Regions from separate parts of the Paenibacillus sp. LBL genome, predicted to be linked through region 2. Evidence: predicted binding sites of a transcription regulator. Region 2 holds the regulator's gene; each other region holds the start of a gene.
The links. Region 2 encodes LexA, which represses DNA repair genes until DNA is damaged. Its sites were predicted from a motif close to CGAACATATGTTCG; they were not measured.
Positions count from the first base shown of each region.

Region 1: the regulator LexA is predicted to act here: its motif matches at 4,193-4,206, upstream of M2277_RS31065 (sigma-70 RNA polymerase sigma factor region 4 domain-containing protein).
Region 3: the regulator LexA is predicted to act here: its motif matches at 5,732-5,745, upstream of recA (recombinase RecA).

Region 1 is NZ_JARXYU010000033.1:889-8,329, forward strand. It holds gene M2277_RS31035 (hypothetical protein) at 1-108, shown strand, start outside; gene M2277_RS31040 (ADP-ribosylglycohydrolase family protein) at 138-1,184, shown strand; gene M2277_RS31045 (hypothetical protein) at 1,308-1,865, opposite strand; gene M2277_RS31050 (helix-turn-helix domain-containing protein) at 2,117-2,455, opposite strand; gene M2277_RS31055 (aspartyl-phosphate phosphatase Spo0E family protein) at 2,957-3,115, shown strand; gene M2277_RS31060 (hypothetical protein) at 3,605-3,832, opposite strand; gene M2277_RS31065 (sigma-70 RNA polymerase sigma factor region 4 domain-containing protein) at 3,784-4,125, opposite strand; gene M2277_RS31070 (hypothetical protein) at 4,298-4,489, shown strand; gene M2277_RS31075 (hypothetical protein) at 4,590-5,357, shown strand; gene M2277_RS31080 (hypothetical protein) at 5,774-6,898, shown strand; gene M2277_RS31085 (hypothetical protein) at 6,936-7,136, shown strand.
Region 2 is NZ_JARXYU010000004.1:437,563-445,003, reverse strand. It holds gene metH (methionine synthase) at 1-21, opposite strand, end outside; gene M2277_RS13295 (cupin domain-containing protein) at 190-726, shown strand; gene M2277_RS13290 (FixH family protein) at 827-1,231, opposite strand; gene M2277_RS13285 (HAD family hydrolase) at 1,502-2,293, opposite strand; gene M2277_RS13280 (hypothetical protein) at 2,336-2,860, opposite strand; gene M2277_RS13275 (DUF896 domain-containing protein) at 3,021-3,227, opposite strand; gene M2277_RS13270 (LysM peptidoglycan-binding domain-containing protein) at 3,426-3,797, opposite strand; gene lexA (transcriptional repressor LexA) at 3,973-4,599, shown strand; gene M2277_RS13260 (hypothetical protein) at 4,674-5,492, opposite strand; gene M2277_RS13255 (RNA polymerase sigma factor) at 5,485-6,024, opposite strand; gene M2277_RS13250 (hypothetical protein) at 6,163-6,579, opposite strand; gene glnA (type I glutamate--ammonia ligase) at 6,726-7,441, opposite strand, start outside.
Region 3 is NZ_JARXYU010000001.1:77,274-84,714, forward strand. It holds gene M2277_RS00370 (dipeptidase) at 1-410, opposite strand, end outside; gene M2277_RS00375 (stage V sporulation protein S) at 493-753, opposite strand; gene M2277_RS00380 (TIGR00282 family metallophosphoesterase) at 883-1,686, opposite strand; gene rny (ribonuclease Y) at 1,818-3,359, opposite strand; gene M2277_RS00390 (regulatory protein RecX) at 3,726-4,460, opposite strand; gene recA (recombinase RecA) at 4,600-5,661, opposite strand; gene M2277_RS00400 (competence/damage-inducible protein A) at 5,952-7,214, opposite strand; gene pgsA (CDP-diacylglycerol--glycerol-3-phosphate 3-phosphatidyltransferase) at 7,338-7,441, opposite strand, start outside.

The DNA of each region.
Region 1 (7,441 bases), on a different contig from region 2:
GAGATGATGACAAGGGATCTAATACGAATATTAGAACAAGTAATTACCGAGGTTAGAGGAAGTAATCGAAAATTTTATGTAGGCCTATCAATCCAAGAAATGATTTGAGTTAAATTAAAATTGAACAGGAGTTATTGATGAAATCGATAAGTGGATCTTTTTTCAGAAGATTGTTTAATCCGGAAAAGTATACAGGGCCGAAGAAGGAAGAAATAATTCCAACATTCCTTAATCAAAACTTTGAGTTAACTTTACAGATTTATGGAGCGATTATGGGAAGCTGTGTTGGTGATGCATTAGGTGTACCGGTTGAATTCAAAGGCAGAAAAGAGCTGAGAGCGCGGCCCATCAGAGGATTGACTGGGTATGGTACTTGGAATCAGCCGCCAGGAACATGGTCAGACGATAGCTCATTATTCTTATGTACACTAGAATCATTACTCGAAGGTTATTCTCTTCAAAGTATTTCAGATAGGTTCCTTAAGTGGTATAAGGAAGGATACTGGACTGCAAATGGAGTAGTTTTTGATATAGGAACAACAACCAGACTTGCTTTAGATAGATTATCATATATTACGCCAACAGATTCAGGTCTACATGATGAAGATAGTAATAGCAATGGTTCATTAATGAGAATTCTTCCGCTCGCTTTCATATCATATAATAAGGATATCCAAGAAAGAGTAGAACTTGTTGAAGAGGTATCTTCTATTACACATGCCCATCGACGTTCAGTTCTCGCCTGCATTATTCTCATAGAAATCGCCTCGAATCTACTTAAAGGGCATGATCGAATCTCTAGTTATTATTTGATGCAGGAAACTATGAGAACTCATTTTGGACATGAATTTCAAATCACATATTTCCCTTCGGTATATTATGATATACAAGATCGTCCAGAGGATGCAGTTTTATCAACTGGTTATGTAGTGGATACTTTAGAAGCTGCCATTTGGTGCTTTTTAAAACATGATTCATACAAAGATGTGGTACTCGCAGCTGTTAACCTGGGTGGGGATACGGATACGATAGGAACCATAGCTGGAGGGTTAGCTGGAATGGCATTTGGTTACAACGACATCCCGAGAAAGTGGGTACTAAAGATCGCAAGGAAAGACGATATTGAGGATCTTGCAAAGCAGGTATGTGAATATATAGCAACAAGAGATACTAAGGATTTGTAATTATTAGTTTATTACTTATTGTATTACTCACCTTATAAGGGGAACGAAGTCTTGTTCATTATCAGAAAATTACCCGATCTCAATTCCCCATGAATTGAACAGAATACTTAATTCGGAGCTCCATTATGTAATTATTTTTGTTATGGTATTGATCATCTTTATGGTTTCAGAGGAACCCAAAAAATCCTTGACATGATTACCGTACTGGATGAGCCCTCTTTCCAATTTTACATAAATTTCAACTGGTAATGAAATGAACCATCGCTTCTGTTCTAATGCAAAAGGATCTATACCTAAATGTTGATATTCAACTGGAGAAAGAGTTAGATCACCTTGATATACTATCTCAATGTCTCCAATACAAGATAATAAGGTGATATGTGAATCTAAACTGAAATTTATGAAATAGAGAAAATAAGGATATTTTTCAAATAATCCTAAAACCCAATTCCTAACCTCTTTTAATTCGTACAATTCCGCTGGTATGTCTCCATATCCATCGAACATAATAATGACCGTTCCAAATGCAGAGGAGCCCATTTCTTCTAATAGCAAAACGCATTCATCTATAAACTTGTAAGACATATTATCAATTGATGACTTTGCTATGTTCATGAGATAAAGAGTTCCAGATGCAAGTTCAGTTTGGTTCGATATATCAATCATGAATTCATCGTTCATTAGTTTTCTCCAGTATTTTTAGTATTGTAAAAGCATTTATTACGTGAAAAAGACAACCATAATAATATTTATAATGAATAATTGCATTATAAGTGAAAACATCCTATATTGAGAAACAAGTTTAGAAGAGGGTCTCTATTTTTTATTGATTTGTTTGTATAGTTCACACACACTTTTAATACGTGAAAGGGTCGCCAAATAGGCGACCCTTTATAAATATGGCATGAAGTGAATGGAGATACATACGTTACTCAGTCTGTTTCCTCTGCTAACATTTCAAGAAGTACACGATAAATTTTTCTTTGTTTGGCCTCACTTTGCTGCAGCATAAGTGTAACACTTTCCCAGACCCAGTTCTTCTGATAGAGATATTCTTCATTGTCGTTATCCATAAGATTGAAGATGCTTACATCAAGAGCGTCTGCGATTTTAATGAGTGTTTGGATCCTAAAATTCTTCTCTCCTCGTTCAATTTGACCGACATAAGATCCTGTTGATCCTATAGCTTCTGCAAGTTGTTCTTGGGTCCATTGTTTTGCCATTCGATAAAGTCGGATTCTTGAACCTATCAGTTCCATCACATTATTCATCTCTACACCTCGTAGTCAGTGTAGAACATGAAATAGTCACAATTGGAGTTCTTATAACGACTATTTTCATGTTGTTATTGTCGTTTTTGTTTGTGTTAGTTATAATTTTCCATGAGCCTCCATATTTAATATGTAATTCGCAAGTTTACTGAGGAGGCCAAAGTTAACAAGAGAGATGTGTTTCAAGCATTATTCTATTATGTTGCTAGATGGGCCAACTGTCCAAGGAATAAAAGTGAGGAAATGAAAATGAAGGAATTTAAGCAGGGGGATTTTTTGTACAGTAGCTCAAGACTGTATAGGTCAGTTCCAGAAAAGAAACAAAAACGTGGGTTAAACATATTGTTATATTTCATTAGTGCTGCTTATCTTTTGACAACAATAGGTGCTGTTATGTATTATTGCTATATTTTTTTAAAGTTTGCTTTATGATATTTGCCGCATTAATACATACATATTGAAGACTCCCGAGATATGGGGATATTTCAAGGAGAGAACTAAATGAAAAGAGAAATTGAGAGAGCACGCATAGAATTATACGAGCTTGTAGAAGAATTCAACCTCACTGATCCTATTGTACTGTTGAAGTCAAAGGAATTAGATGAGCTATTAAATCAATATGATGAATTGCTATTAAAAGAAAAATCATCATTAAAATAATAGCGACTGTTTAGCTTTCTGTTTATTCGTGAGACCTAATTTAGTTCAATAACTATGGCTGCTTTTCTGGTTGAGCTCATCGAAAAGAGAAGTGAATGATTGCTTTCAAATAAATTGAGAAAAAATAGATGGTTTATTTGCACATAAAAAATCCCATCAATATTTTTATTGTTGGGATTTTTACATGTTTTATTTTATATGCTAAGGGGATTCAAAACAAAAGTATCGTATACTTATATTGGTGCCAATGGAAAAGGTTAACTTATTCCTGTGGTGAAATCGTTTCTAAAATGAACATTACAAATCCCAAACGGTGGGTTTTGTATAATATTGATCTAGTAAAAAGATTGCTTGAGCTCTGTAAATCGCTCTATGACAAAAGTGTATAATACAAGATCTTATGATGCAATACGATTATTATTTGAAACAGATAGAAGAAACGATATAAGCGAGATCTAGTAGTATCTTCAAAGAAAGGGTTGTGTCTTGTTAGATGATTTCATCATCGCTTCTTTTTATAAACTCTAGTATTTCTAATGTAATTTCTGAGATGGCATCCTCTTTAGGTAGATGAATGTATCTACTAATAGAGAGGATGTCTTTTTTAAATAAATCAATGAGTGCCAAAATTGATTCGTGATCATTATTCTTGGCAGCTTGTAATAATTCTAGGAATTCATGGTCTGTGATAATTTTCTTAACATTTTCTTTTTCCATTTATTCACCGCCTGTTGCGTCATGTTTAATTGATTGGCGACCTCGGATTCGGTTTGTTCGAATAAATACAATTGAGAAATAATAAATTTCCCCTGAGGTGGTAATGCTTCTAATAGTTGTTCTACGATAATCCTGTCCTCACTACTCAAGGTTGAACTAGTAATTGTGAACTGCTCCATTCCATTGAAATAACATTCTCTCCGTTTAATAGTTTTCGCGCGGTATTGAACCCTCCAACCAATACGGTATACTTCTTTCTTAAATCGTTCGTAGACATTTACTTGCTTCTCCATTGATCTATCCTCCCTTCATCCTTTCTAAATATAGGGAAATATATTGGGTGTTTCCACAACCAAAATAGGAACATTTGTTCCCCATTATAACACTTTTCTAATCTTTCGAGTTGTGAAGTTTAACTTATATGTTCCCTACATTATAAAAAATAAGGTGCGGAGGGGATTTCCTATGCAAGTAACAGATTTTGCAACATTAGTTACTAATGTCGGTTTTCCAGTAACACTATGTTTTATCCTCATTCGTTATGTATTACAAACCATTGTAGAGAAATTGGATTCTTTGGATGAATCTCTGAATCAATTAACTGAAGTTATCCATTCCCTTAAAATGAATGAGAGCGAGAAAAAAGATCAGGATTAGAATATATTATATGTAGTTTGAAATTATATATGTATACTTGAATGGCCTGCACTCAGGGGGTATCCCGCTTCACAACCTATTTATTGCTAAGGAGGAAACCATGAAAATAATCGATTATATTTACGGGATCGATGTTTCAAGCAGAAGCAAAAATTTAGGCTGGGTAAAAATTAATGCAATGGGAGAAATCGTAGATGGAGGCATAGGACTTAATAGATTGCCGTACATTCTTGATCAGGATATCAAAAATAAGAGTCTCAGCATTGCAATTGGAATAGAAGCAGTGATGTGGTATCCTTTTCCGGACATAACTGATGGAGTTTACGAAATGAAAGGCAGATTTCCTGAGGAATTAGGAATGTACAGGTGCCACCAAGGAGTAGCAGCAGCAACGACGGTCAAGACAATGTTGCTAGAAAGATCTATTTTTCTTGATAAGGATACACTAAAGACGGATGCGACCAAAAATGTCAAGAAAATGCTAATTGGTGATTCACGAATATTTCTGTACGAGGGATTTGGAGCTGGTGAATACAAACCTAAGGGGAACTATAATCTATTTATGAATAATGCGTCTTTGTCAGTCCCCAATGGCCCCTTACTTAAAGGAGAAGATTCTATTGATGCGTTTGTTATTGCATCAGCAGCTTTATATGGTTTAACTTCCTATATAAACCCCAATTTCCCAAACCAATATACAAAGCATTTGGTTGTAACATATGACAACCAATACAAAACGATTTTTCAGGGACTCCACGAAACAATATATCATGCTGGGTACCATTGTATTTGGGAATCGATAGTGGGACACTCTTTTAAGGAAGACGAACCTAAAGTGTGTAATATTTACGGGTTTAAATGGAAGTGATGACGATTTATAAATAAAGTGTTTTTCTCTTCAATGATCTATTCTAATTCGAAGATAGAGAGGAGCAACACCACGAATGAAAAATCCAAACGACATTACATATCACGCTACGTACGAACCAGATATGAAGAAGATGGTTAAAGCATTACAAATTATTTTTGAAGCTAGGGTTGATGATACGAATCAGGATAATGCGAAAGATACAAATACGAGTTGTATTGAGAATGAATCCTCAATTATTATTAGGAACTCAGAGAACTCAAGAGTATAAAAGAAGATCAATGAGCTGATTATTAGAACCTTGATATATTTTTAATTACTAAGAGATGAATGATCTAGTAAGAGGACCTAGCCAATTAGTACTACATATGATACCTTATGATAGGTAAGGATATCCATATAAGGTGGGGGAACTCATGAAAAAGGCACTAAAGCTACCTCTTTTAATCGCCACATTAGTTTCAGTAATACTGTTTATAAGTCCATTAGCTAAACTAGAGGCTGCATCCAATATTATCCCTAGTAATGCATATGCCTCTGAAGCAATTGCGATATTTTTAGATGGGCAGCTAGTTGTAACGAAAGAAAAAACATACACCCTTGATGGGATCAAGAAGAGTGGTATCTATTTACCAGTAAAACTTTTAGCCAAGCTCAAGAATGTAAAAGTAAATTATACTAAGCCGATTACGGTCAAATCTGATATAGGCACTTTTAAACTGGATCATACAAATTCATATTTGTATGATGATACGACTTATATAACAATTGAAGATTTTTATAAAATGACAGGCTTATCAGGGAAGTATCTTTATGAACCTAATTCCCTTTTTTTATGGAGTGACACGAGTGGGAAATCTAAAACTACACAACTAATTGATCAAATTAATAAAGTTTCAGATGATCTAAAAAATTATATGGGTAAGAAAGTATACATATATAAAGGTGAAAAAGTGGGTCACGTCATTGAAATAGATCCAATAACCGGTGATTCAGTTAGATTTAATATCCTCCTCAATAATGGTAAGGTAATTGAGGAGATTGTTATTGGTGAGATACCCGATTCATTTTGCACTTATTTCCACTATGAGCTCATGAGTTATCTTTATACAGGAAAGTATTTCTGGGCAAATAAAAATCTCTTACCATCCTCAAATCCCTTGTTGAATATTGAAAAAGTATATTTCAAATCAATTAAAATGAAGGGGAAAGATTTAATTATTCAAGCAAAGCGTGCGAGCGGGCATGATGTCACTTTTAAGCTGAGTTTTTACGATGATCCTAGTGAACCAATTAAGAATGGATTTTATTCAACGAATCCGAAGAGTGTTTACACCAACTGGTCTTCTAATGTCTGGACTAAAATAACACAACAAAAAATAAGTATAGGTATGTCTCAGGATCAAGTTTTCTTGTCTTGGGGGGCACCAGACGAAATAAACTCGTACACAAGTGCTAAGATGAAAATTGACCAGTGGGTTTATGGAAGAACGTACATACACTTCCATAATGGAAAACTTAACTCTTGGACTGATTTCTAATAAATCTTTCAGAGAAATATTATAAGGAGACAAAGACATGACAGAAAAAAAGGAAATTCATTTAGACAAACAAATGTTTCCTTTGTCGATTGATGGAAAAATGGTCACTCCACATGAATGCGTAACAATGATAGAAACTGTTCGTACAATGCGCTTAGAAACGTCTAATGAGATAACAACTAACCAGAAAAAACGGGTTAAGTTTCATGAGGATAGAGGCACATCGAAGAGTCTATGAGTGTTGGTTTTGACTATTGTAGCTGGATAGATTGGTCTAACTTGCAAAAGAAATATTTTGGGTTTAGCTCTGGACAAGGGGAACCCTCCTAAGAGCTGAAATATCTCTTATATATCTCACACTATTATGGATAAATCGATTCCTTTTGTCTTTACGACTCGTAGACAGAATGGTATATTTATAAATAACTAAATGATTTCAAAAGAGGAAGCACCTCTATATTGGCTCTAGTAGCCATTATAGAGGTGCTTTTTTTTTATTTCAAGAATTTGGGTGAGAAGTAAGAACCATGTAATTACTTTCTG
Region 2 (7,441 bases):
TTGTAAGCTAGGCTTGTTCAACTCATAAACCTCCCCGGAAAACGTTAAATCTTAGTGTATCAGAATATTTTTCAATAGAAAAGCTGAAATATGCGTTGTTACTCGGGCAAATCAACATTTGCAGATGACAAACGCGGTGAGGGGGGCTATAATACATATTAATCCAACGGGAGAAAGAGGGTTAGAGCTATGGCAGAGATTGTAATTCGCAATACGAACGAACGTATTACCGGGGAAGAAAATGTTCGGGAATTCCTGAATAACCAAGAGGTTGTTTACGAGCACTGGAATATGGAAAAACTCCCGGCAGCGCTTCAAGAAAATTTCAAGCTTAGTGATGACGATAAGAAGCGCATTTTGGACATCTTTGATGTAGAGATTCGCGACCTGGCTGCAAGACGCGGCTACAAAATTTGGGATGTCATCACACTTTCCGAGTCAACGCCCAATATAGAGGACCTGCTGAAGAAATTCGAAGAGGTTCACACGCACTCGGAAGACGAAATCCGTGCGATAGTCGGCGGTAAAGGGATCTTCATTATTAAAGGTTCTGACGATGTAGGATACTTTAATGTTGAGCTTGAGCCCGGCGATGTCATTTCCGTTCCGGAAAACACGCCTCACTTCTTCACATTGATGGAGAACAAACAGATCATCGCAGTTCGTCTCTTCATTGAAGAGAACGGATGGGTAGCTACACCGGTAGCGGATCCCCAGTTCCAATAAAACTGCAATGGTTGATTGAATAGGAAAATAAAATAAGGCAGCGCAACCATCCGATTCACGGATCCTGCGCTGCCTTATTTTATTGTGTTGCATTACTCCATTACTCCGTTACCGTGAGTTCCTTCAACGGCATCGAGTGCTGTCCTCTTGCAGTGACGTGCGAAACGATACGATACGTTCCGGCATCGGGGAAGGTTTTTTCCATTTGGTATACCCCATCCTGATCGTGCTTAACCGGCACCTTCGCCTGTACGCCTCCACCTTCGAGTGTTACTTCAAATTCCACATCATTCGCATCTTCCACCGGATTGCCTGCTTGTGTCACCTTTGCTTGAATTAATACCTTCTCACCAGCCTGAATGCTCTCCGGCGTCAACGTCAGTTCTACAATGATAGGCTCTGCCATCACATCATCGCTGTATTCCGCTTGGCTGTCACTGCATGCAGCAAGCGCAACAGCCATAAGTACCATCGCTGCAAACAAAGCCACCTTTTTCGTAGTCATGCCTAACACCTCTTTACGATATAATGCTATGTATGGTTCATCCACGTAATGGTCAATGCCAATCTGCGTAAGCTTACTATCCATTATATCGTATTAACCTTTTTTTTCTATCTCATACAGCTTACAATTGTGTGACGTTTATCACAGGCGGTAATCACAACAAACCTCAGGCGACAGGACCAACAAAAAAACAGCCCCGGATCGCATAATCTGCTTCAGGACTGTTTCTATGTACGATAACGTATCGATGGATATTAATATACTTGTAATTTACAAATTCCTCAAAATGCCGTGCAGTTCGGATAAATGCTTGATTTCAAACTTCGGCTGTATACCCGGATCATGGGGACGATCGACCCGATTGATCCATACGGTATGGAGCCCAGCCGCATTGCCGCCCTTAATATCCGTTGTCAGTTTATCCCCGACCATAACAGCTTGATCGGCCTCCACACCTAACAGATCAAGTGCATGCTTGAATATGGAGACATCTGGCTTACCCTTGCCGAAATCGCCGGAAATGATAATATGATCGAAATATGGGACCAGCTCCGGGACGCCATCCAGCTTCTCCTGTTGCAGATCAGGACTTCCGTTCGTAAGAAGCAGTAATTTCACGTTGCCCTGCAATTCCTTCAGAATTTCAAAGGTCTCTTCATATACATAGGGTCTTGTTCGACGTTCTGAAGCAAATCGTTCAGCCAGCTTCTCAGCCAACGACTCATTATCCACACCCACGCGAATAAGTCCCCGGCGCCACGACTCTTTGCGGTAAACGGGTGCAAGTTCCTGAAGTTTCCTGAATTCCGGCTGTGCTCCAGCCGTAAAATTCGCCCACAAGCCTTCAAACGGATTAATTCCGATCATTTTAGTAAAAGCAAACGTATCATACGATTCATATAACGCTCTTGCTTCCTCCCTGACCGCAGACAGCAGTTCAGCTGCATTGACGCCGGTTTCCGCTGCCCCCGCTTGGCTTGTCACTTCGAAAGCCTCTTCCACACTTCGTTCGTCCCACAATAACGTATCATCCAAATCAAATAACACTGCAGCTATCGGCATTTCTCTCCCACTCCCCATATTGACTGTTATCTGCTCTGTCGATTAGTCATGCTCCACTGGAATTTGATGAGTTTTGGCAAACTCCTCCAGCCTCTCGCCCATCGCTTTGGTATCATAAAGATTCATCATGCGTGAGAACACCCAATTGCCCGCTTTCCCTTTGCCCTGGATAACCACGGAACCCGAAGCAATTTTGATTTTCTCGATGTCAGATACAGCCAAACGGCGTTCCCGGTTGAATTTCATCGTGGATACAGAGGCACGCTCTATCTTCAAATAAGGCTTACGCAAGAAAATCATAAGCGCCAATAGAATATACAAACTGACACCCACCCAGTTCAACACATCATTGCTTCCTCCTGTTGCCCCAGACGTTGCAGTGCCCAGAAGGGCGTACAGCCCGGCAAGCGCAACGAGCACTAACGGCAGAACGTATTTACGTCCTTTAAACACATCACTCTTATCGGAGATGGTGGAACCTTGGTACGAGGACAGCCCTTGCTTCTTACGCTGCTTGTTGAGTTGTGACATATTCTTGTTGACTTTTCTTTCCCATGATCGTGACATATGGTTCCCCCTGGACTCAATTTCAATATGATTTAAACCATATAAATTTGGGAAACCGTGTTCAATTCTCTACAAATGAACCGGCATCCCAAATGTTATAATTCTATCCTTCTATCTGCCCATTAATCCTCTGATCAGATCATGAGACAGTTTTCATAGACTACTGCTTTAATCGTGGGCCGCCTTTTTCTTCATTTTCATCTACCCATTCAATCGATTCAAGCTGTTGTCTAAAGTTACTACGAATATTGTTAAGGTATATTTCCCGAAGCTCAGCCCGTTCCTTCTGCTCTTCTTCGGTCAACCCTTCACTCTTCTGTTTTCTTGCTAATACATTAATGCGTTCCACCAAAGTATCAATATCCATGCCTTCTCCTCCAATTCCAATATCATTTATAACTTAAACATGTGAAAAAGAGCTTGTCAAGGAAACCGCACCCTTGCAAACTCTCATTAAGAATAAATATGAATGTATGATCAGTATGAATGGGTTCTCCCCATCATTAACAATAGAGTATTAGTAATTAGAAATACACAATACGCGTTAGAATGGATTGCTCATTACTTACCACACCGGTAATGATAACACCTCTCCTGCCTGTATGTCAGGACCCTTCAAACCGTTCGTTCTTCTAATACTATCAATATATACGCGCGTATCCATATCAGCTGGTTTATGAAGGGAAGCGATACGCCATAAACTATCGCCGGATTGAACAATGACCAACTTCTCACCTGTCGGCTTCTCCATTCCCCCGGCAAAAACGGAATAGGCCCCCGTCCAAAAGGATGCAACAATCAGCAGAATGAATAGAAGTTTAATTAAGGGGATGGAAGTCATTCTGGATTTCAATTGATAGACCCAAGTCACCGAAGACTTCTCCGTTCGCACAGGAACGTTCTCATAAATACTACGGTATGTACTGTATTTCAACATGGAATCATCATCTCCCAAACAAGTGTTCTCTTATGAATTCATAATAACACGAACATTTGTTTGATACAATACCCAAAAGAACATTTGTTCTATCTTTTTTTAGAACTTATGTTTGTACGAACGGAAGTTCTATGTTATAATTTTCCCAAACGTTACTAAATGGGGTTGATACGGCATGTCGAAAATATCCAGCCGCCAGCTGGCGATCTTAGAGTTTATCCGCAACGAAGTTCGTAGCAAGGGTTACCCGCCTTCTGTCCGGGAAATCGGCGAGGCTGTAGGACTAGCTTCCAGTTCAACGGTCCATGGGCATCTAGACCGATTGGAGAAGAAAGGTTTGATCCGCCGTGACCCTACGAAGCCAAGAGCGATCGAACTGCTTGGCCAAGAAGAATCCGATAGCGCTAATCTGTTTACCCACACCATTGCCAGAGTGCCTGTTGTCGGTAAAGTCACTGCAGGCGTACCTATTACCGCCATGGAGAACATCGAGGATTACTTCCCCCTCCCTCAGCATTATGTAGGCGACGATAAGGTATTCATGTTATCTGTTGTTGGTGACAGCATGATTGAAGCTGGCATACATAGCGGTGACTATGTCATTGTTCGCCAGCAGCAAACTGCAGACAACGGGGACATTGTAGTAGCGATGACAGAGGAAGACGAAGCAACCGTAAAGACCTTCTACAAAGAGAAGGACCACGTTCGCTTGCAGCCGGAGAATCCTACTTACGAGCCCCTGCGCCTGAATCATGTAACCATTCTCGGCAAAGTCATCGGTCTCTTTAGGGATGTACACTAACTTCATATATCAATGAACAAGAGGTTACCTTCCCTTAGTTGGATGGTAACCTCTTGTGCTACGTTATTTAATCCTTAAGATTTCCGGTCCTTGCGCAAGACCATCGCCATGGCATTTTGCCTAAGATCTAATTGATACATTCTCTCAGCCATATTATATTCAGGCGAGCCTTCCCCGCCTGGACCCTCCGTGGACTTCAGAACAAGCTTATTATCTTTCACCGTAGGTGTAGTGCCCGGTCTGTAATAGGACGTGCTGGCTCTAGAAAACTCCTCCTCAAATTGCAGCTGCACCGCCTTACCACTCCCATGCTCCACCGCAAATGCATAGATTTGTATTCCGTGACAGTCCTTATATTGCGGGGCGAGTATGAACACATCCGCTTCCTGAAAAGGCAATCGAATCATCTGAAGAGCAGCGGAAGTTGGTTGTATGAAGGTGAGATCCTCAAGGACAACCACATCCTCCGAGGTCCCCTCTGCCGCGTACTTCACTTTGTAATCCCCTTTAAACGACAGATCCGTTTCGAGTCCGAAACAGCTGGGAGCTCCTAATTCCGTTATCTCTTCCTTATCGATGGCAACTACCTGTAACGTTCCTTCATCCGTTGTACCTTCTGCGCGAATCGTCTCCGTCACAGATGGGGATGGTCCCCCCCCTGCCGTATGCTGTTGTACCGTACGTTCCCCCCAAGGAAACTGAATCAATAGCAGTAGAGTGACAAACAATAGCACGCCAGTCATACCAACACGTAAATATGGACGACGCTTTGATCTATGGCTACCTTGGGTCAGTGACACCTGTACCTTATTTTTCATCTCGGCGGTAAATGGTTCATTTTGAAAAGGACCTTGTTGCGCTCGCTCGTACCAATCAGGCTTTTCCTCATTCATAACCAGAATTCTCCTTTAACATGTTCTGCACTTTTTTTCTCGCCCGATACAGCCTGGATTTAACCGTACCAGTCGCTACGTTTAGAAGCTCCGCTATCTGAGTGATCGGCATTTCGTAGTAAAGATCTAGAACCAGCACCTCCCTGAACTTTCTTGGCAGACTCATAATCATCCTCCATATCTCATCCGTATACTGACTTTCCATATATTCCGCTTCAGCTGACCGGCTCTGGTCATCCAGACGCGGCTTGTCCTGCAAGGTCACTTTCCGCAAGAAAAAAGCCTGTTTGTGCCGGAACGCCGTATGTCTTGTAATCGTAAGCAGCCATGTCTTTAACGTCGACTGCCCACGAAACGTATGTATTCCATAATAGGCCTTAATAAAAACCTCTTGGGCAATGTCATCAGCAAGAGCATGTTGCTTGGTCAAAAAATAGGCGTAATTCCATATATCATTTCCATACTGGTTCATCATTTCATTCAAGGTTTGTGTATCCATCTTCGACATTTGTGTTACGTATTCAAGCTCCAACCGATTCACCTCATCTAATTAGAGTCATTGAAGCGAGTAAAAGTTCCCTAATTTTGATAAATAAAAAAGGCATCTTCCCCCACATGGAGTAGATCCCCTTCATTCCCGGTTAATGTTAGCTGGTTTCTAAAGATTATGTTACTCACTCGTTAAAGGAGCCTGGTCCCAATCCAATTTAAATTCAGAACCAAATCTTCTTACGGATTCTATATCAGCAGTAAGATTAAAATCCTGCTCAGATCCGTAAAAACCCAATTGATAACTTCCTGCCGTATCTGTTTCTTTCCAATCCAATTGATATAAATGTTTTTCAAAAGACATAAATAAACCATTAAGACTAAATGAATTAAGCCTTTCAAGAGGAAATTCCGTCGTAACTCTAATATAATTTCGAATCGTCAGGTTGGTCCAACCAAAATTCAAATCATAGATTAAATGATCCGCTTCAAAAAACTTAAAATGGATCTGGCATCCTTCATTCTCACCAGGTATTCGTGATATAAAACGGAATTCAACCCGAGTTCCCTCTTCATGGAGGTCCCTAAGTACGGCCATTTATAATCTCCTCTACGGTTATTCCTTTGATTTCGGGTAATGTTATTGTAATCAAGCGTAGTTGGAATGACAAGTCGGCGCTGCCATACCTACACCGACTTAAACAAAAAAATCCCCACTGCCATATAGCAGCGGGGATTCCTCTATTAATACATCGTAATGTACTGATCGCGTTCCCATTGGTGAACTTGTGTGCGGTACATGTCCCATTCGATTTCCTTCAGCTCATAGAAATGCGCCAGCGCATGATCGCCGAGTGCGTCGGAAATAACTTCGCTGCGAATCAATTCGTTGAGCGCTTCCTTCAGGTTTGCCGGTAAGCTTGGGATACCTTCCTCGATCCGCTCTTCTTCCGTCATCACATAGATGTTACGGTCGATTGGAGCTGGGAGGGACAATTCGCGTTTAACGCCATCCAAACCTGCTTTTAGCATTACAGCAAGAGCGAGGTATGGGTTAGCTGCTGGATCCGGGTTACGCACTTCGATACGTGTGCTGAGGCCACGGGATGCAGGAATGCGGATCATCGGGCTGCGGTTGCTTGCAGACCACGCTACGTAGCAGGGTGCTTCGTAACCAGGCACGAGACGCTTGTACGAGTTAACCGTAGGGTTCGTAATCGCAGCAAATGCGCGTGCATGCTTAAGAATACCCGCCATGTAGTTACGAGCGGTTACGCTCAAGCCAAGCTCATCACTCTCATCAACAAACGCGTTCTCGTTGCCTTTGAAGAGCGATTGGTTGCAGTGCATACCCGAGCCGTTCACGCCAAAGAGTGGTTTCGGCATAAAGGTAGCAATCAGACCATGCTGACGAGCAATCGTCTTAACAACCAATTTAAAGGTTTGGATCTGATCGGCTG
Region 3 (7,441 bases), on a different contig from region 2:
GCCCAGTTGGCATAGTTCCACGTAATCCCCATAAAGCGTACACCCAGGTCATAACAGAGCTTAACGTAATGCAAATTGCCCTCCAGCCCGTCCACACCTTCCAGCGACAAAACACCAAAACGGCTATGACAGCTTTCTCTCATCTCCTGGACCTGTTCTTGCCAGAGCAGCGGTTTGAGATGACCTGGCTTCACAATGCGGCTGCGATACGTATCGATTTGCGCCAGTACCCGCTCAAATGAAGGACGTCCGTATTTTTCCGATAAAAAAACAGCGAATACCTGAAGCGCAAGATCCCCTTCCTCCATACGCTGCAGCGTAACATCCAAATGCCGATCATCAACAAAGGAAGCTTTGGGATCTTCCCACATTTTACTCAGGGCATCACAGTGAAAATCAACTGTCCGCATCGCGGGCTCATCTCCTTCCAATGTGTTACAGCAAAAAGCCTGTTTACGCAAAAGAGAGTAAACAGGCTAATACCTCCGAAATTTATCTAGGTTCTACGATCAATTTAATCGCCGTCCGGTCTTCGCCATCAATCACAATATCCGTAAAAGCAGGGATGCAAATCAGATCCACCCCGCTCGGTGCTACAAATCCCCGGGCAATCGCTACCGCTTTAATGGCCTGGTTCAGTGCTCCCGCCCCAATCGCTTGCAGTTCCGCTCCGCCCCGCTCCCGAAGAACTCCAGCGAGCGCCCCTGCAACTGAATTAGGATTGGATTTTGCTGAAACTTTTAATACTTCCATGGTAAGTACCTCCCCTGGGAATGTTGAGTGATGGTTTGCTTCCGCTTACTAGATGTTATTCGTGAGAGGGGAAAAAATTCCTGCTTTTTGCCATTCGTACCTAATTTAATTAAACGAATTTTACGGTTTTTAATCCATCCGCCATTCGTCTTCGTACATACGTATTTTTTGTATCTTGTGGGCTTTCCCTGTTTCTTCATCCATATCAACGCATACAGCATGGAACTGCCACTTGCCTTCATCGACCTGGAAACGAGCAGGAAGCTGGGTTTTGAACTTGTACATCACCGCATCGCGCTGCATGCCGAGTACCCCTTCCTTGGAGCCTACCATGCCGGTATCCGTAATGTAGGCAGTTCCACCCGGCAGTATCGTATCGTCATTGCTTTGCACATGCGTGTGCGTTCCAACCACCATAGAAGCCCGTCCTTCCAAATGCCAACCCATGGCAATTTTCTCAGAGGTCGCCTCGGCATGGAAGTCCACAAGAATGCATTTGTTTTTCTGGCGCAACTCATCTACAATTTCATCGGCTGCACGGAATGGACAATCGATGGCTGGCAGGAATGTTCTTCCCTGCAGGTTCACAATGGCCAATTGTTTGCCGTTTGCTTTAATAACCGTATATCCCCGTCCAGGTGTTCCAGGCGGAAAATTCGCCGGGCGAATCAAACGCGGTTCATCATCGATAAACTCAAAAATATCCTTGTTATCCCACGTGTGATTTCCCAAGGTGATGCCGTGGATGCCCCAATTGAAAAACTCATTGGCAATGGCCGAGGTAATGCCGCGTCCCGAAGCCGCGTTCTCGCCATTGGCAATGATGATGTGAGGATTATATTTGGACTTCAGCTCTGGCAGCGATTCTTTCAGCGCTTTGCGCCCTGTACTGCCGACAATATCACCGATGAATAGTACTTTGATGTCAATCACTCCTTAACGAGGGAATTCTGTCCTGCTCCAGCAGGAGCGTTCCCGGTTTTATGGATATCAGCCACTTTCCGATCTGATATCTTCAAAGATAAAAAGTGGCCGAATTGCGGCCACTTTTTAAGGTCCAAACTCTATTTTGCGTAATCCACCGCACGGGTCTCCCGGATAACGGTGACTTTGATATGACCTGGATAATCCAGTTCATTCTCAATGGTTTTGGTAATGTCGCGTGCCAAGCGGAATGCTTCGGCATCATCGATCTTCTCAGGCTGTACCATAACGCGAACTTCACGTCCCGCTTGAATGGCGTACGATTTCTCAACGCCTTCAAAGGATTCGGAAATTTCTTCGAGCTTCTCAAGGCGTCGGATATACGTCTCAAGTGTCTCTCTGCGCGCTCCCGGTCTGGCTGCGGACAATGCGTCAGCTGCGCCAACCAGCATGGCAATAACCGAGGTTGCTTCACAATCACCGTGGTGAGAGGCAATGCTGTTGATAACCACCGGATGTTCCTTGTATTTCTTCGCCAGCTCCACGCCGATTTCAACGTGCGATCCTTCCACTTCATGATCCAGCGCTTTACCGATGTCATGCAACAGTCCTGCCCGTTTCGCAAGCACGATGTCTTCGCCCAATTCGCCGGCCATTAGGCCAGTCAAGTAGGCCACTTCCATGGAATGTTTCAACACATTTTGTCCATAGCTTGTACGGAACTTCAGTCGGCCCAGAATTTTGATCAAATCTGGATGCAAACCGTGCACGCCAACTTCGAATGTGGCTTGTTCTCCATACTCGCGAATGCGTTCGTCCACTTCCTTGCGGGATTTCTCCACCATTTCTTCGATACGAGCCGGATGAATCCGTCCGTCCGCCACGAGCTTTTCCAAAGCTGTACGGGCAATTTCACGGCGAATCGGATCAAACCCGGAGAGAATAACAGCTTCCGGAGTATCATCGATAATAAGGTCAATCCCTGTAAGGGTTTCAAGCGCACGGATATTCCGGCCTTCACGTCCGATGATCCGGCCCTTCATTTCTTCGTTCGGCAAGGTGACAACAGAAACCGTTGTCTCTGCCACATGATCAGCCGCACAGCGTTGGATAGCCAGCGTGATGATCTCCCGTGATTTCTTGTCAGCCTCTTCTTTCGCCTGCTGCTCAATTTCTTTAATCATTTGAGCGGTTTCATGACGAACCTCTTGCTCGACATTGCTGAGAATGATACTGCGGGCATCCTCCATCGTAAGGTTGGAGATACGCTCCAGTTCTGTAGTTTGTTTCTTGTAAATAGCGTCGATTTGCTGCTGGGTCTCTTCTATTCGTTTCTCTTTGTTCGCCACTTGTTCTTCTTTACGTTCCAAAGATTCTATTTTTTTATCCAGCGACTCTTCCTTTTGCAACAATCTGCGTTCCTGCCGTTGAATTTCATTACGGCGCTCACGAGTGTCTTTTTCAGCTTCGGCTCTGATTTTATGAACTTCATCTTTTGCTTCAAGAACCGTTTCTTTCTTCAATGCCTCTGCTTCCTTCTTCGCACTCTCAACGATCTGCAAAGCGGCATGCTCGGCACTGGAAATTTTAGCTTCTGCAAGGGATTTGCGAATAAAATAACCGAACCCAAAGAATATAGCGGCTACAGCGAGAACGATTATGATCCAGATCCATGTATCCAGCATCTGTTTCACCTCCTCGTTGTTTCCTCCAAGGCATTCCTTGGGAAATGTTCAATTGTCAGTTTACTCATTCATACATAAAATTTTCCGGCAGAACCTGCCGTCCATACTGCGCACGTCCCATTAACGTTCGCAAATTCCACCATGAACAGCGGAATACATTTCACTATGAATTGGCGTTATAAGAATCTTTCACAAAGTAGTCACTTTTTTGGAAGGAAAAAGGTTTCTAATTTATGATAAAAGATTCATATTTATTTTAGTATTTATAAAAAGATATTGTCAAGGGAAAGCAATGGGTAAACGTCAGTTTCATCCAGTGGAACCAAATTCTTTTGCGAAGTTCTGCATTATGGCTGCCTTTTATTAGAAGTCATCCAGCTCTTCGTCCCACTCGCCTTGTTGCTGATCCTCTTCAATCAGAAGTTTAAGTACCTGCCGTACCTGTTCTCCACCAAACCCTCGCCGCATTAAATAGGCGCCCGTTTTACGTTTGCGATCCAACTGCTCGCCATGGGTTTGCTGCCATTTTTTCCTCCCGACCGTCAGCGCACTCTCAAGTTCCGCATCCGCGCTAATCTCGCCCAACGCCTCTGATATAAGCTCAGTGCCTATTCCCTTTTGCCTCAGTTCCTGCTTAACCCACAATCTTCCCTTCTTATGGCTCGTCATTCGCTGTTCCGCCCACATCTTGGCATAGAGCGCATCATCTACGAGGTTATCCTTCTCCAAGCGCTCCAAGGTTGTCTCTACACTATTCTGCTCAAAGCCTTTTTGCTGCAGACGCTGTGAAATTTCCTTAGCCGTTCTGGGTTTTCGGGACAGATGATTCAGCGCCTCTACGTAAGCGCGCTGCCGTTCATCTGCAACAATAATTTCCTGCAGTTCCTCCTTGCGAAAAACATTGCCCTTCAACAAGCGATATTTCAGCATAACGTCCTCATGAACGGTCATCTGATAAGGCCCAAATGCGATCTGATAGCGGTGTTTGGGCTTTCTCAGCATCTCGACCGAAGTTACGATCAGATCCTCATTATCGGGAAAATGTCCAATACCTGAAGTTTCCTCCTCCTCAGACACTCCCATATTCTCTTCTTTCATAAACGCTCCTCTCACTTCAGCATCAATATCCCGGCAAAAATATCCGAGCGATTCCTCGATTAAGTTAAATGCAAAGAAGACCGTCAGGCGTTACAAACACCGGACAGTCCTCAACACTCTAAAAGCTAAACCGTTATTACTACTCTACCTTAAACAATTCCTGCTCTTCTATTTCATCTTGTTCCTTATCCTCTGCGGAAGGCTCAGGAACAGCCGTGGTCAGGTTGCTTGCTTCACGGATTTTATTCTCGATTACACTCGCGATTTCCGGGTGCTCCTTCAAGAATTGCTTCGCATTCTCACGTCCTTGACCCAGACGGTCACCAGAATAAGAATACCAAGCACCACTCTTGTCTACGATATCCAGTTCCGTTCCGATATCAATCAGGCTTCCCTCTCTAGAGATGCCCTCACCGTACATAATATCTAGCTCAGCCTGTTTGAAAGGCGGCGCTACCTTGTTCTTAACAACCTTAATCCGTGTGCGGTTACCCACCACATCGTTACCCATCTTGATGCTCTCAATCCGGCGCACGTCCAAACGAACCGTGGAATAGAACTTCAGAGCACGTCCGCCCGGAGTAGTCTCAGGGTTACCGAACATAACACCAACCTTCTCACGAAGCTGGTTGATAAAGATGGTAATCGTTTTCGACTTATTGATGGCACCCGACAATTTACGAAGAGCTTGAGACATCAGACGAGCTTGCAGACCCACGTGGGAATCACCCATATCGCCTTCAATTTCAGCTTTCGGCACAAGCGCAGCAACCGAGTCAATAACAATAATATCTACGGCACCACTGCGTACCAATGCTTCCGCAATTTCAAGCCCCTGTTCACCCGTATCCGGTTGGGAGAGCAGCAATTCATCAATATTAACACCCAGTTTGCTTGCATACGATGGATCCAAGGCATGCTCGGCATCGATAAATGCAGCTTGTCCGCCAGCCTTCTGAACTTCAGCAATAGCATGGAGGGCTACTGTTGTTTTACCGGAGGATTCCGGTCCATATACTTCAATAATCCGGCCTTTAGGCAAACCGCCGGTTCCTAAAGCTATATCCAACGCCAACGATCCACTTGGCACAATCTCTACCTGCATATGGGTGGACTCACCCAGTTTCATGATGGAACCTTTACCGAACTGTTTCTCTATCTGACGAAGCGCCATCTCCAGCGCAGCACGACGATCTGACAATTGTTCCACAACCCTTCACTGTTGATAGTCATATCATACCTTGTTTTGACACGTTTGCCAAGCTTTTTTTCGAACATACATTCGTTTTTTTATTCGGCGCTCCTTCCCTCCCATGCTCTGAACCCTATGTAAAAAAGAAGAAGAACCGCAGCAATATCATTCGATATGCCACGGTTCTTCCGTACTTCACATTATACTCGGAACCATTCTTCAATTCAAGAACAGCTACCAAGACAGGTGTAAATAATTTACTTTTTATCAAAAGCGGCTTCCTTCGGCTTAGGGGGAAGCTAGGCCTGCTTGGAGGCAACGAGACGCTGCCAAAGCCGATACAGCAGCGCCTTGGTTGCACGGAGCCGGATCGTCTCACGGTTGCCCTGCAGGTGCAGCTCATGCACTTCCGTTTCTTTTCCCCGTTCGGACAATCCAATGTACACAAGGCCAACGGGCTTGCGTTCGGCGTAACCTGGACCTGCTACACCTGTTACCGACAAACCAAAATCACTGTCGGTCACCATCCGGACATGATCCGCAAGCGCCTCGGCAACCTCCGCACTGACAGCGCCCGGCGCATCATCACCTTCAAGCAGCGCATGCGGGATATGTACAAGCTTCTCTTTGATCTGATTGGTATAACAGATGATTCCGCCCAGAAACATCGAAGCACTGCCGGGAATGGATGTCAGCGCCTCTGCCACGAGCCCTCCGGTACAACTCTCGGCCGCGCTCAGCGTCCAGCTTCGATCTGCCATAAGGTCTACAATGACCTTCTCAATCGGCACGTCCTCGTTGGCATACATAAACTCAGGACCTCTCTCCTGAATTCTGGTCTCCAGCTCATTCAGCCGGACCATAGCCTCAGACTCACTCGCTGCCTTCGTGGAGATCCGGACCGTAACCTCCCCTTCCTTGGCATACAAGGCGATGGTCGGATCCGTCTGTGCGGTTATCAGGTCCTCCAGTCGCTGATCAAGTGCGGATTCCCCAATGCCTGCGAACTTGAGCATCTTCGAGTAGATGGGGAGCTCGCCGGTCAGGACGTGCTGAAGAAGCCAGGGCTTGGCCTCCTGCTCAAACATCGGGATCAGTTCTTTTGGCGGCCCGGGCAAAACAATATAATGAGTGCCTTCAAAAGAAATAGCATTTCCCACGGCAAGCCCCGTCTCGTTAGGCAGCGGTGTACCTCCCTCGATGGCCAGAGCCTGACGCCGATTATTCTCCGTCATCACAGATCCCCGGTCATGGAAGAAACGTTCGACCCGGTCCATGGCCATCCGGTCAATATGCAACGACCGGTTCATATAGGAAGCTAAGGCATCCTTCGTCAGATCATCCTGTGTAGGTCCGAGGCCGCCGGACAGAAGCACGATATCAGCTCTGCCGCTGGACAGCCTGAGGGCCTCCTTGAGCCTCTCCATGTTATCCCCGACAACCGTTTGATAGTACACATCGATTCCCATTGAAGCAAGCTCTCTGGACAAGTACTGGGCATTGGTATTGACGATCTGTCCCAGCAGAAGTTCTGTACCAACTGCAATGATTTCTGCTTTCATGATTAGTCGATCCTCCTGTATCTGCTGTATCTGCTGTCTCTACTGTATCTGCACATTCTATTCAACTTCATTATGTTCTTACGCTCACGGAAGAAAAAAGCAATAGGATTGCTCCTATTGCTATTATGCCCCGGTACCTTTGAGAAGGTGCCTGTTCTGGACAAAATATTCGATTCCCGAATATAGCGTAATAATCGCAGCTGCCCAGATGGCAATGACATCAAACG